2 regions of the Kitasatospora saccharophila genome follow, and region 2 is predicted to be linked to the other one. Evidence: predicted binding sites of a transcription regulator. Region 2 holds the regulator's gene; the other holds the start of a gene.
What was found. Region 2 encodes HrcA, which represses chaperone genes, less so after heat shock. Its sites were predicted from a motif close to TTNGCACTCNGNNNNNCNGAGTGCNAA; they were not measured.

Region 1 (4,802 bases), on a different contig from region 2:
GTCCGACCAGTCGTTCGCGGCCGCCGTCGCCGCCGCCTCCAGCGCCGCCTCGGCCCGCGCCTCGCGCAGCGTCGCGTGCGGGGACGGCAGGCTCGGCCCGCCCTGCGAGTCCGGGTACCGGAACGCCAGCGCCACCTCGCACTCCCCGCCGCGCAGCATCGCCAGCGCCTGGACCGGCTCCGCCTCCACCAGCGAGACCCGCACCCCCGGGTGCGCCGCCCGCACCTGCGCCACCGACCGCGGCACCAGCGTCGAGCTGGCCGTCGGGAACGAGACCAGCCGCACCCGCCCGGCCCGCAGCCCGGCGATCGCCGCGACCTCCTCCTCCGCGGCCGACAGCCCCGCGAGGATCCCGTCCGCGTGCCGCAACAGCACCCGCCCGGCCTCGCTCAGCTGCATCTCCCGCCCCGCCCGCACCACCAGCGGGGTGTCGACCGCCTTCTCCAGCGCCTTCATCTGCTGGCTCACCGCCGGCTGCGTGCACCCCAGTTCGCGCGCCGCGGCGGAGAACGACCCGGTCCGGGCGACGGCGTGCAGGACACGGAGGTGGCGGGCTTCGATCACGCTTCAACTCTAGGGGAGGCGGAAAACGGCGGAACGCGAAAGGGCGCGAGGCCCCGCGGCCCGAGCCCCGCACTACGGGAGTGCGTGGTCGGTCGCGCGGTTCCTCGCGCCCCTCAGTGCCTGTCGGCCAGCCGTTTCAGTGGCTGTGGCCGTGGCCGCCGTGCGAGTGGCCCGCGGCCTCCTCCTCTTCCTTCTTCTCCACCACGAGGGTCTCGGTGGTGAGCAGCAGGGAGGCGATGGAGGCGGCGTTCTCCAGGGCGGAGCGGGTGACCTTGACCGGGTCGATGACGCCGGCCTTGACCAGGTCGCCGTACTCGCCGGTGGCGGCGTTGTAGCCCTGGCCGGGCTCCAGCTCGGAGACCTTGGAGGTGATGACGTAGCCCTCCAGGCCGGCGTTCTGGGCGATCCAGCGCAGCGGCTCGGCGAGCGCCTTGCGGACCACGGCGACACCGGTGGCCTCGTCGCCGGACAGGCCGAGGCCGTCCTCCAGGACCTTCGCGGCGTGCACGAGCGAGGCGCCGCCGCCGGCGACGATGCCCTCCTCGACCGCGGCGCGGGTCGCCGAGATGGCGTCCTCCAGGCGGTGCTTGCGCTCCTTGAGCTCGACCTCGGTGGCCGCGCCGACCTTGATCACGCAGACGCCGCCGGCCAGCTTGGCGAGGCGCTCCTGGAGCTTCTCGCGGTCCCAGTCGGAGTCGGTGTTGGCGATCTCGGCCTTGATCTGGGCCACCCGGCCCGCGACCTCGGCGGAGTCGCCGGCACCGTCGACGACGATGGTCTCGTCCTTGGTGACGGTGATGCGGCGGGCGGTGCCGAGCACGTCCAGGCCGACCTGGTCGAGCTTGAGGCCGACCTCCTCGGAGACGACCTGGCCGCCGGTGAGGGTGGCGATGTCGCCGAGGATGGCCTTGCGGCGGTCGCCGAAGCCGGGGGCCTTGACCGCGACCGCGTTGAAGGTGCCGCGGATCTTGTTGACCACCAGGGTGGAGAGGGCCTCGCCGTCGACGTCCTCGGCGATGATCAGCAGCGGGCGGGAGCCGCCGGCCTGCAGGACCTTCTCCAGCAGCGGCAGGAGCTCCTGGATGGAGGAGATCTTGCCCTGGTTGATCAGGACGTACGGGTCCTCCAGGACGGCTTCCTGGCGCTCCGCGTCGGTGACGAAGTACGGCGACAGGTAGCCCTTGTCGAACTGCATGCCCTCGGTGAACTCGAGCTCGACGCCGAAGGTGTTGGACTCCTCGACGGTGATCACACCGTCCTTGCCGACCTTGTCGATCGCCTCGGCGATCAGCTCGCCGACCTGGGTGTCCTGGGCGGAGAGGGAGGCGACGGCGGCGATGTCGTCCTTGCCCTCGATCTCGCGGGCCACCGAGAGCAGGTGCTCGGAGACGGCGGCGACGGCCTTGTCGATGCCCTTCTTCAGGGCGGCCGGGCCGGCGCCCGCGGCGACGTTGCGCAGACCCTCGTTGACCAGGGCCTGGGCCAGCACGGTGGCGGTGGTGGTGCCGTCGCCCGCGACGTCGTTGGTCTTGGTGGCGACCTCCTTGACCAGCTGCGCGCCGAGGTTCTCGTACGGGTCGTCGAGCTCGACCTCGCGGGCGATGGTCACACCGTCGTTGGTGATGGTGGGGGCGCCGAACTTCTTGTCGATGACGACGTTGCGGCCCTTGGGGCCGATGGTCACCTTGACGGTGTCGGCCAGCTTGTTGACACCGCGCTCCAGCGAGCGGCGGGCGTCCTCGTCGAACTGCAGGGTCTTCGCCATGGTCCCGTTTCCTCAGGGGTAGGTCTGCGTACGTGGAGCAACAACCGCGCCCCGGGCCCCTGTCAGTGCTGACACGGTTCCGGGGCGGGGCTGGGACGTCTTACTGCGCGGACGTCTTTACTTCTCGATGATCGCGAGGACGTCGCGGGCCGAGAGGACGAGGTACTCCTCGCCCTGGTACTTCACCTCGGTGCCGCCGTACTTCGAGTACAGGACGATGTCACCGACGGCGACGTCGAGCGGCAGACGCTGGCCGTCCTCGAAGCGGCCCGGGCCGACGGCCAGGACGACGCCCTCCTGGGGCTTCTCCTTGGCGGTGTCCGGGATCACCAGGCCGGAGGCGGTGGTGGTCTCGGCGTCGAGCGGCTGGACCACGATGCGGTCCTCGAGCGGCTTGATGGCAACCTTGCTGCTGGTGGTCACGTCCGAGCTCCCCTTCGGAGATTACGGGGTTGTCTAACAGGTAGGTGGCGAAGTCTGCGCGGCCGCCGTCGCGGGGGTCGGACACGCTTCATCGCGTTAGCACTCTCCCTGGGGGGAGTGCCAGGAACGACCTTAGGACGCGGTTAGCACTCAGTCAACCAGAGTGCCAATGGCGTCGGGTTCGAGTTTCCGTTCGACACCGGGCGGCCCCGAGTACGGATACTCAAGTCGCGCACGAATTCCCTTGCCAGGGTGGGCACATGGCGAAGAAACGGCAGCCCGTGGGACGGGCGCCGGCCGGGCCGGTGCCGGCGGCCTCGGTGCTCGGTGCGCTGCGGCCCCGAGCCGAGCCGCGACAATGGCCCGGTGGAGATCGAGTCGTTCCGGGCGCTGCTGACCGAACAGGGGCAGGCGCTGCTGGCCGAGTTGCGGGGGTTCACGGCGGCCGGGGAGCTGGCGCTGGCGACCAGGCTGCGGCGGGAGTACCCGGCGGAGCTGGTGCGGGCGGCGTTCGAGCAGGCCCGGCTGCGGCAGCGGGCCCGGGCGAAGTTCGGGGCGGACGCGGACGCGATGTACTTCACCCAGCACGGGGTGGAGCAGGCGACCCGGCGTTCGGTGGCCGAGTGGCGGGCGGGCCGGTTCGCGGCGCTGGGGGTGCGGCGGCTGGCCGACCTGTGCTGCGGGATCGGCGGGGACGCCGTCGCGCTGGCCCGGGCCGGGATCGCGGTGCTGGCGGTCGACCGGGACGGGCTCACCTGCGAGGTGGCCCGGGCGAACGCGGCGGCGCTGGGCGTGGCCGATCTGGTGGAGGTCCGCCGGGCGGACGTCGCGGACGTCGACACGGCGGGCTTCGACGCGGTGTTCACCGATCCGGCGCGGCGCACCTCGCACGGCCGGGTGTTCGACCCCCAGGCGTACTCGCCGCCGCTGTCCTGGGCGGTGGAGGCGGCCCGCGGCGCCCCGTTCGGTGCGCTGAAGGTGGCGCCGGGCATCCCGCACGAGCTGGTGCCGGAGGGCGCCGAGGCGGAGTGGGTGTCGGACCGGGGCGAGGTGAAGGAGGCGGTGCTGTGGTTCGGCACGGCCGCCGCCGAGCCGTACCGGGCGACGCTGCTGCCCGGCCCGCACTCGCTGTCCGGCGGCGCGCTCCCCGCCCCGCCGGTGGGCCCGGTGGGCCGCTACCTGTACGAGCCGGACGGCGCGGTGATCCGCGGCCGGATGGTCGCCGAGGTGGTGGCGGCGGTGGACGGGCGGCTGATCGACCCGATGATCGCCTACGTCACCTCGGACGAGCTGCGGCCGACGCCGTACGCGCAGGCGTACGAGCTGACCGACGTGCTGCCGTTCCAGGTGAAGCGGCTGAAGGCGCTGGTGAAGGAGCGCCGGATCGGCACCGTGGTGATCAAGAAGCGCGGGACGTCGATCGTCCCGGAGGAGCTGCGGCGGCAGCTGAAGCCGGCCGGGCCGAACGCGGTGACGGTGCTCGTGGCCCGCACCGCGGCCGGCCCGGTGATGATGCTGGGTCAGCCGGTGGGCCGGGCGATGTAGTCGTCGAGGCGGGCGACCGCGAAGCCCTGCTCCTGGATCCGGGAGAGCAGTTCGCCGAACATCCGGGTCATGGTCTCGCCCTTGAGCTCGGACGGGCCGCGGAAGTGGGCGAGGATGATGTCGCCGTTGCGCAGCTTCTTGTCGGCGGCCTGGTACTGCATGTCGTGGATCTGCATGGACTCCCGCCACAGCACGACGGCGCGCGGCCCGCACTCCTGGACGGCGGCGTTCAGGGCGGCGGTGTTGGCGCCGTCGCCGTAGGGCGGGCGGAACAGGTACGGGGCGGTGCCGTACTGCTCGGTGAGGGCCGCCTGGTCGTCGCAGACCTGTGACTTCTGCTGGGCGGCCGGGAGCTTGCTCATCACCGGGTGGTCGACGGTGTGGTTCTGGATGCTGTTGCCGAGCGCCTGCAGCGGCTTGAAGTAGGCGTAGTCGTTCTTGACGATGTCCTTGGTCAGGAACATCGTGACCGGCACCTTCAGCTCGGTGAGCATCTCGACGAACT
Region 2 (4,802 bases):
CCTCCACCGGGATCCCGCCGCGCCCGGTGTCCGCGTCCAGCAGCGCCCGGACCTGCTGCTGCACCTCGGTGAAGGCCGCGCCCTCGACCGCGGCGAAGCAGACCGAGCCGAGGCCGGTCGGCTCGAACCCCTTGGCGGCCCGCAGGGTCAGCGCCGCCGACGGGATGCCGAACAGCTGGTCGAGGTCCGGCTTGACCGGCTTACTGCGGCCGAACAGGGCGTCCAGGAATCCCACGCGGAAGGCTCCTCACTGGTGGTCGGTGGCCGGGCTCACTGCCCGAGTTCTTCGGAGACCTTCCGCAGCTGCGCCAGCCGCTGTTCCAGCGACGGGTGGGTGGACATCAGCTGCGAGGCCGCCTCCTTGGCGCTCAGCGCCGGGGCGAAGTAGAAGGCGTTGTACGGCTGGGACTGCCGCAGGTCCTTGGTCGGGATGGCGGCGATCTGCCCGGTCACCTTGGTCAGCGCCGAGGCCAGCGCCGCGGGCCGCCCGGTCAGCTGGGCGGCGGCCCGGTCGGCGGCCAGCTCGCGGTAGCGGGAGAGCAGCCTGGTCAGCAGGAAGCTGACCGCGTACACCACCATCGAGGCCAGCGGGATCAGCACCATCGCGATCGCCGCGTTCTGGTCGTTGCTGTTGCGGTTGCCGCCGCCCATCATCCCGCCGTACAGGGCGATCCTGGTCATCGCGCCGGCCAGCACGCCGAGGAACCCGGCGACCGTCATCACCGCGACGTCCCGGTGCGCGACGTGCGACAGTTCGTGCGCCAGCACGCCCTCCAGCTCCTCCGGCTCCAGTCGGCGCAGCAGGCCGGTGGTCACGCAGACCACCGCGTTCTGCGGGTTGCGGCCGGTGGCGAAGGCGTTGGGCATGTCGTTGTCGGCGACCGCGACCCGGGGCTTGGGCATGTCGGCCAGCGCGCACAGCCGGTCCACCGCGCCGTGCAGCTGCGGGTACTGCTCGGGGGTGACCCGGTGGGCGCCCATCGCCCGTTCGGTGATCTTGTCGGAGAACCAGAACTGGGCGACGAACAGGCCGCCGGAGATCAGCACCACCAGCGGCCAGGCGCCGCGCAGCAGCACGATCAGCAGGCCGGTGAAGCCCACGTAGAGCAGGCCGATCAGGAACATGGTGGTGACCATCCGACCGGTCAGGCCGCGGTCGGGGGCGAACCTGGAGTGCTGGGAAGCGGACATCGCTGCTCCTCCTCTGCCTCGCGCGGGCCGGGCCCGGCCGCTCGCCCGGCTGCCCCGCTCGCCTTCGATGCTGCCACCGGGCGGGCCCGCGGGCACCATCCGAAACGGTGGGAATTCGGTGGGAACCGGACGACCTCCGGGCGCGTCGCACCTTCTTCGGACGAGGATCACGCGGGCGCACCGTTCCTGCCGTCAGGCCCGGGCCGTACACTGGCACGTACGGTTCTGGCACTCTGCCCAGCTGAGTGCCAGGCCGGAGCGGACACCGGAACAACGGACGACGACGGAGGTGCGTGCCCCATGCCGGACGACGGCAAGCCCGACGGCCGACTCATCGACCCGCGCCCGTCCGCCCGTCCGCTGGACGAGCGGCGGCTCGCGGTGCTCCGGGCGATCGTCCAGGACTACGTGGGCACCGAGGAGCCGGTCGGCTCCAAGGCCCTGGTGGAGCGGCACAACCTCGGCGTCTCCCCGGCCACCGTCCGCAACGACATGTCCGCGCTGGAGGAGGAGGGGTACATCCACCAGCCGCACACCAGTGCGGGCCGGATCCCCACCGACAAGGGCTACCGGCTGTTCGTCGACCGGCTCGCCGAGGTCAAGCCGATGACCCCGCCGGAGCGCCGGGCGATCCGGCACTTCCTGGAGGGCGCGGTCGACCTGGACGACGTGGTGGCCCGGACGGTGCGGCTGCTCGCCCAGCTGACCCGGCAGGTCGCGGTGGTCCAGTACCCTTCGCTGACCCGCTCCACGGTGCGGCACATCGAACTGGTGTCGCTCACCCCGACCAAGCTGATGCTGGTGCTGATCACCAACACCGGCCGGGTCGAGCAGCGGATGGTCGACTGCCCCGCCCCGGTCGGCGAGGCCCTGCTGGCGGACCTGCGGGCCAAGCTCAACGGCATGGCGGGCGGCTGCCGGCTGCCCGAGGTGCCGACCGTCCTGGAGGACCTGCCGGCCGGTTTCGAGCCCGCCGACCGGCCCGCCGTCAGCACCGTGCTGACGGTCCTGTTCGAGGCGCTGGCCGAACAGAACGAGGAGCGGATCATGCTGGCGGGCACCGCCAACCTGACCCGCTTCGGCCACGACTTCCCGCTCACCATCCGCCCGGTCCTGGAGGCCCTGGAGGAGCAGGTGGTGCTGTTGCGCCTGCTGGGTGAGACGGCGGACTCGGCGATGACGGTCCGGATCGGCCACGAGATCGCGTACGAGGGGCTCAATTCCACGTCCGTGGTCTCGGTCGGTTACGGTTCGGGCGACCAGAGCGTGGCAAAGCTGGGAGTGATCGGTCCGACCCGGATGGATTACCCGGGCACAATGGGGGCGGTGCGCGCGGTGGCACGGTACGTCGGCCAGATCCTGGCGGAGTCGTAGCGGAACGGCGCAGCGGAACGGCGCAACAGGCAGCGTGCTGTCGCAGGCACTTCTAGAGGCGGAACAAACCGGAGCATTTGGTGGCCACGGACTACTACGCGGTACTCGGCGTCCGACGCGACGCGGGGCAGGACGAGATCAAGAAGGCGTTCCGGCGCCTCGCCCGTGAACTGCACCCGGACGTCAACCCGGACCCGAAGACGCAGGAGCGGTTCAAGGAGATCAACGCCGCCTACGAGGTGCTCTCCGACCCGCAGAAGCGTCAGGTCTACGACCTCGGCGGGGACCCGCTGTCGCCGGGCGGCGGCGCGGGCGGCTTCGGCGCGGGCGCGGCCGGGTTCGGCTTCTCCGACATCATGGACGCCTTCTTCGGCGCCGCGACCGGCCAGCGCGGCCCGCGCTCGCGCACCCGCCGCGGCCAGGACGCCATGATCCGGCTGGAGATCACCCTGGAGGAGGCCGCCTTCGGCACCACCAAGGAACTCCAGGTCGACACCGCCGTCACCTGCACCACCTGCAGCGGCGAGGGCGCCGCCCCCGGCACCTCCGCGCAGACCTGCGACATGTGCCGCGGCAAGGGCGAGGTCTCCCAGGTCACCCGGTCCTTCCTGGGCCAGGTCATGACCTCCCGCCCCTGCCCGCAGTGCCAGGGCTTCGGCACCGTCGTCCCCACCCCCTGTCCCGAGTGCGCCGGCGACGGCCGGGTCCGCGCCCGCCGCACCCTCACCGTCAAGATCCCGGCCGGCGTCGACAACGGCACCCGGATCCAGCTGGCCGGCGAGGGCGAGGTCGGCCCCGGCGGCGGCCCCGCCGGCGACCTGTACGTCGAGATCGCCGAGACCAGCCACCCGACCTTCCAGCGGCGCGGCGACGACCTGCACTGCACCGTCACCATCCCGATGACCGCCGCGTCGCTCGGCACCCAGGTGCCGCTGCAGACCCTCGACGGCCTGGAGGAGGTCGACATCCGGCCCGGCACCCAGTCCGGCCAGTCGATCCCGCTGCACGGCCGCGGCATCACCCACCTGCGCGGCGGCGGCCGGGGCGACCTGATAGTGCACGTCGAGGTGCAGACGCCCACCAAGCTCGACCCCGAGCAGGAGGAACTGCTGCGGCGGCTCGCCGTGCTCCGCGGCGAGGAGCGTCCCTCCGGGCAGTTCGCGCCCGGCCAGCAGGGCCTGTTCTCCCGGTTGAAGGACGCCTTCAACGGCCGGTGAGACAGCGGTCGGCGACCCCGACCACCCGTACGACCCGGGCCGGGAGCGGTGCGGGGCCGCGTGCCCCCGCCGCTCCCGGCCCGTTCTCCCCCCGAGACGGCTCCCGCCGGAGAGGACCGCTGCACCGATGACCGCACCCGTGTTCGTCGTCGACGACCTGACGGGAGCCGCGCCCGGCACGACCGTCCGCCTCGACGGCCCCGAGGGCCGGCACGCCGTCGCCGTCAAGCGCCTGGAGCCCGGCGAGGCGCTCACGCTGGCCGACGGCCGCGGCCGCGGCGCGGACGGCACCGTCGCCGCGCTGCACGGCAAGGACGCCCTCGACGTGCTGGTCACCGCCGTCCGCGAGGAACCCGCCCCCGCACCCCGGATCACCGTCGTCCAGGCGCTCCCCAAGGGCGACCGCGGCGAACTCGCCGTCGAGACCATGACCGAGGCCGGCATCGACGTGATCGTCCCCTGGGCGGCCTCCCGCTGCATCACCCAGTGGAAGGGCGAGCGCGGCGCCAAGGCGCTCGCCAAGTGGCGGGCCACCGCGCGCGAGGCGGGCAAGCAGTCCCGGCGGCTGCGCTTCCCCGAGGTCCGGGACGCGCTGACCACCCGGCAACTGCTGCCGCTGCTCGCCGCCGCGGACTTCGCGGCCGTCCTGCACGAGGAGGGCTCGCGGCCGCTGGCCACCGCGGCGCTCCCGGCCGCGGGCGAGATCGTGCTGGTGGTCGGACCCGAGGGGGGCGTCTCCCCGGACGAGATCGCCGCCTTCGCCGAGGCCGGCGCCGCACCGCACCGCCTCGGCCCCTCCGTCCTGCGCACCTCCACCGCGGGCGTCGCGGCCGGCGCCCTCCTGCTCGGCCGCACCGGCCGCTGGGGGTAGCGGGGAACCGCCGCGCGCGCACCCGGTTCCGAACGCGGTCGGCGCAGCAGTTCTCTGACGTTCCGTGAGCTTCGCGTCCTAGGCTGGCGGGATGACGGAAGCTACGCGCGGTTACCTGCGCCACCCCCACCTGCACGACGGCCTCGTGG

Region 1: a site for HrcA is predicted at 2,896-2,922, ahead of groES (co-chaperone GroES). Genes of this name have one in related genera too.

Annotation. Positions count from the first base shown of each region.
Region 1 is NZ_BAAANS010000013.1:73,236-78,037, forward strand. It holds gene ABD345_RS12100 (LysR family transcriptional regulator) at 1-564, opposite strand, end outside; gene groL (chaperonin GroEL) at 701-2,329, opposite strand; gene groES (co-chaperone GroES) at 2,447-2,752, opposite strand; gene ABD345_RS12115 (class I SAM-dependent methyltransferase) at 3,119-4,297, shown strand; gene ABD345_RS12120 (polysaccharide deacetylase family protein) at 4,273-4,802, opposite strand, start outside.
Region 2 is NZ_BAAANS010000002.1:163,201-168,002, reverse strand. It holds gene pspAB (PspA-associated protein PspAB) at 1-235, opposite strand, end outside; gene htpX (zinc metalloprotease HtpX) at 271-1,191, opposite strand; gene hrcA (heat-inducible transcriptional repressor HrcA) at 1,492-2,565, shown strand; gene dnaJ (molecular chaperone DnaJ) at 2,646-3,782, shown strand; gene ABD345_RS02555 (16S rRNA (uracil(1498)-N(3))-methyltransferase) at 3,910-4,653, shown strand; gene ABD345_RS02550 (S41 family peptidase) at 4,745-4,802, shown strand, end outside.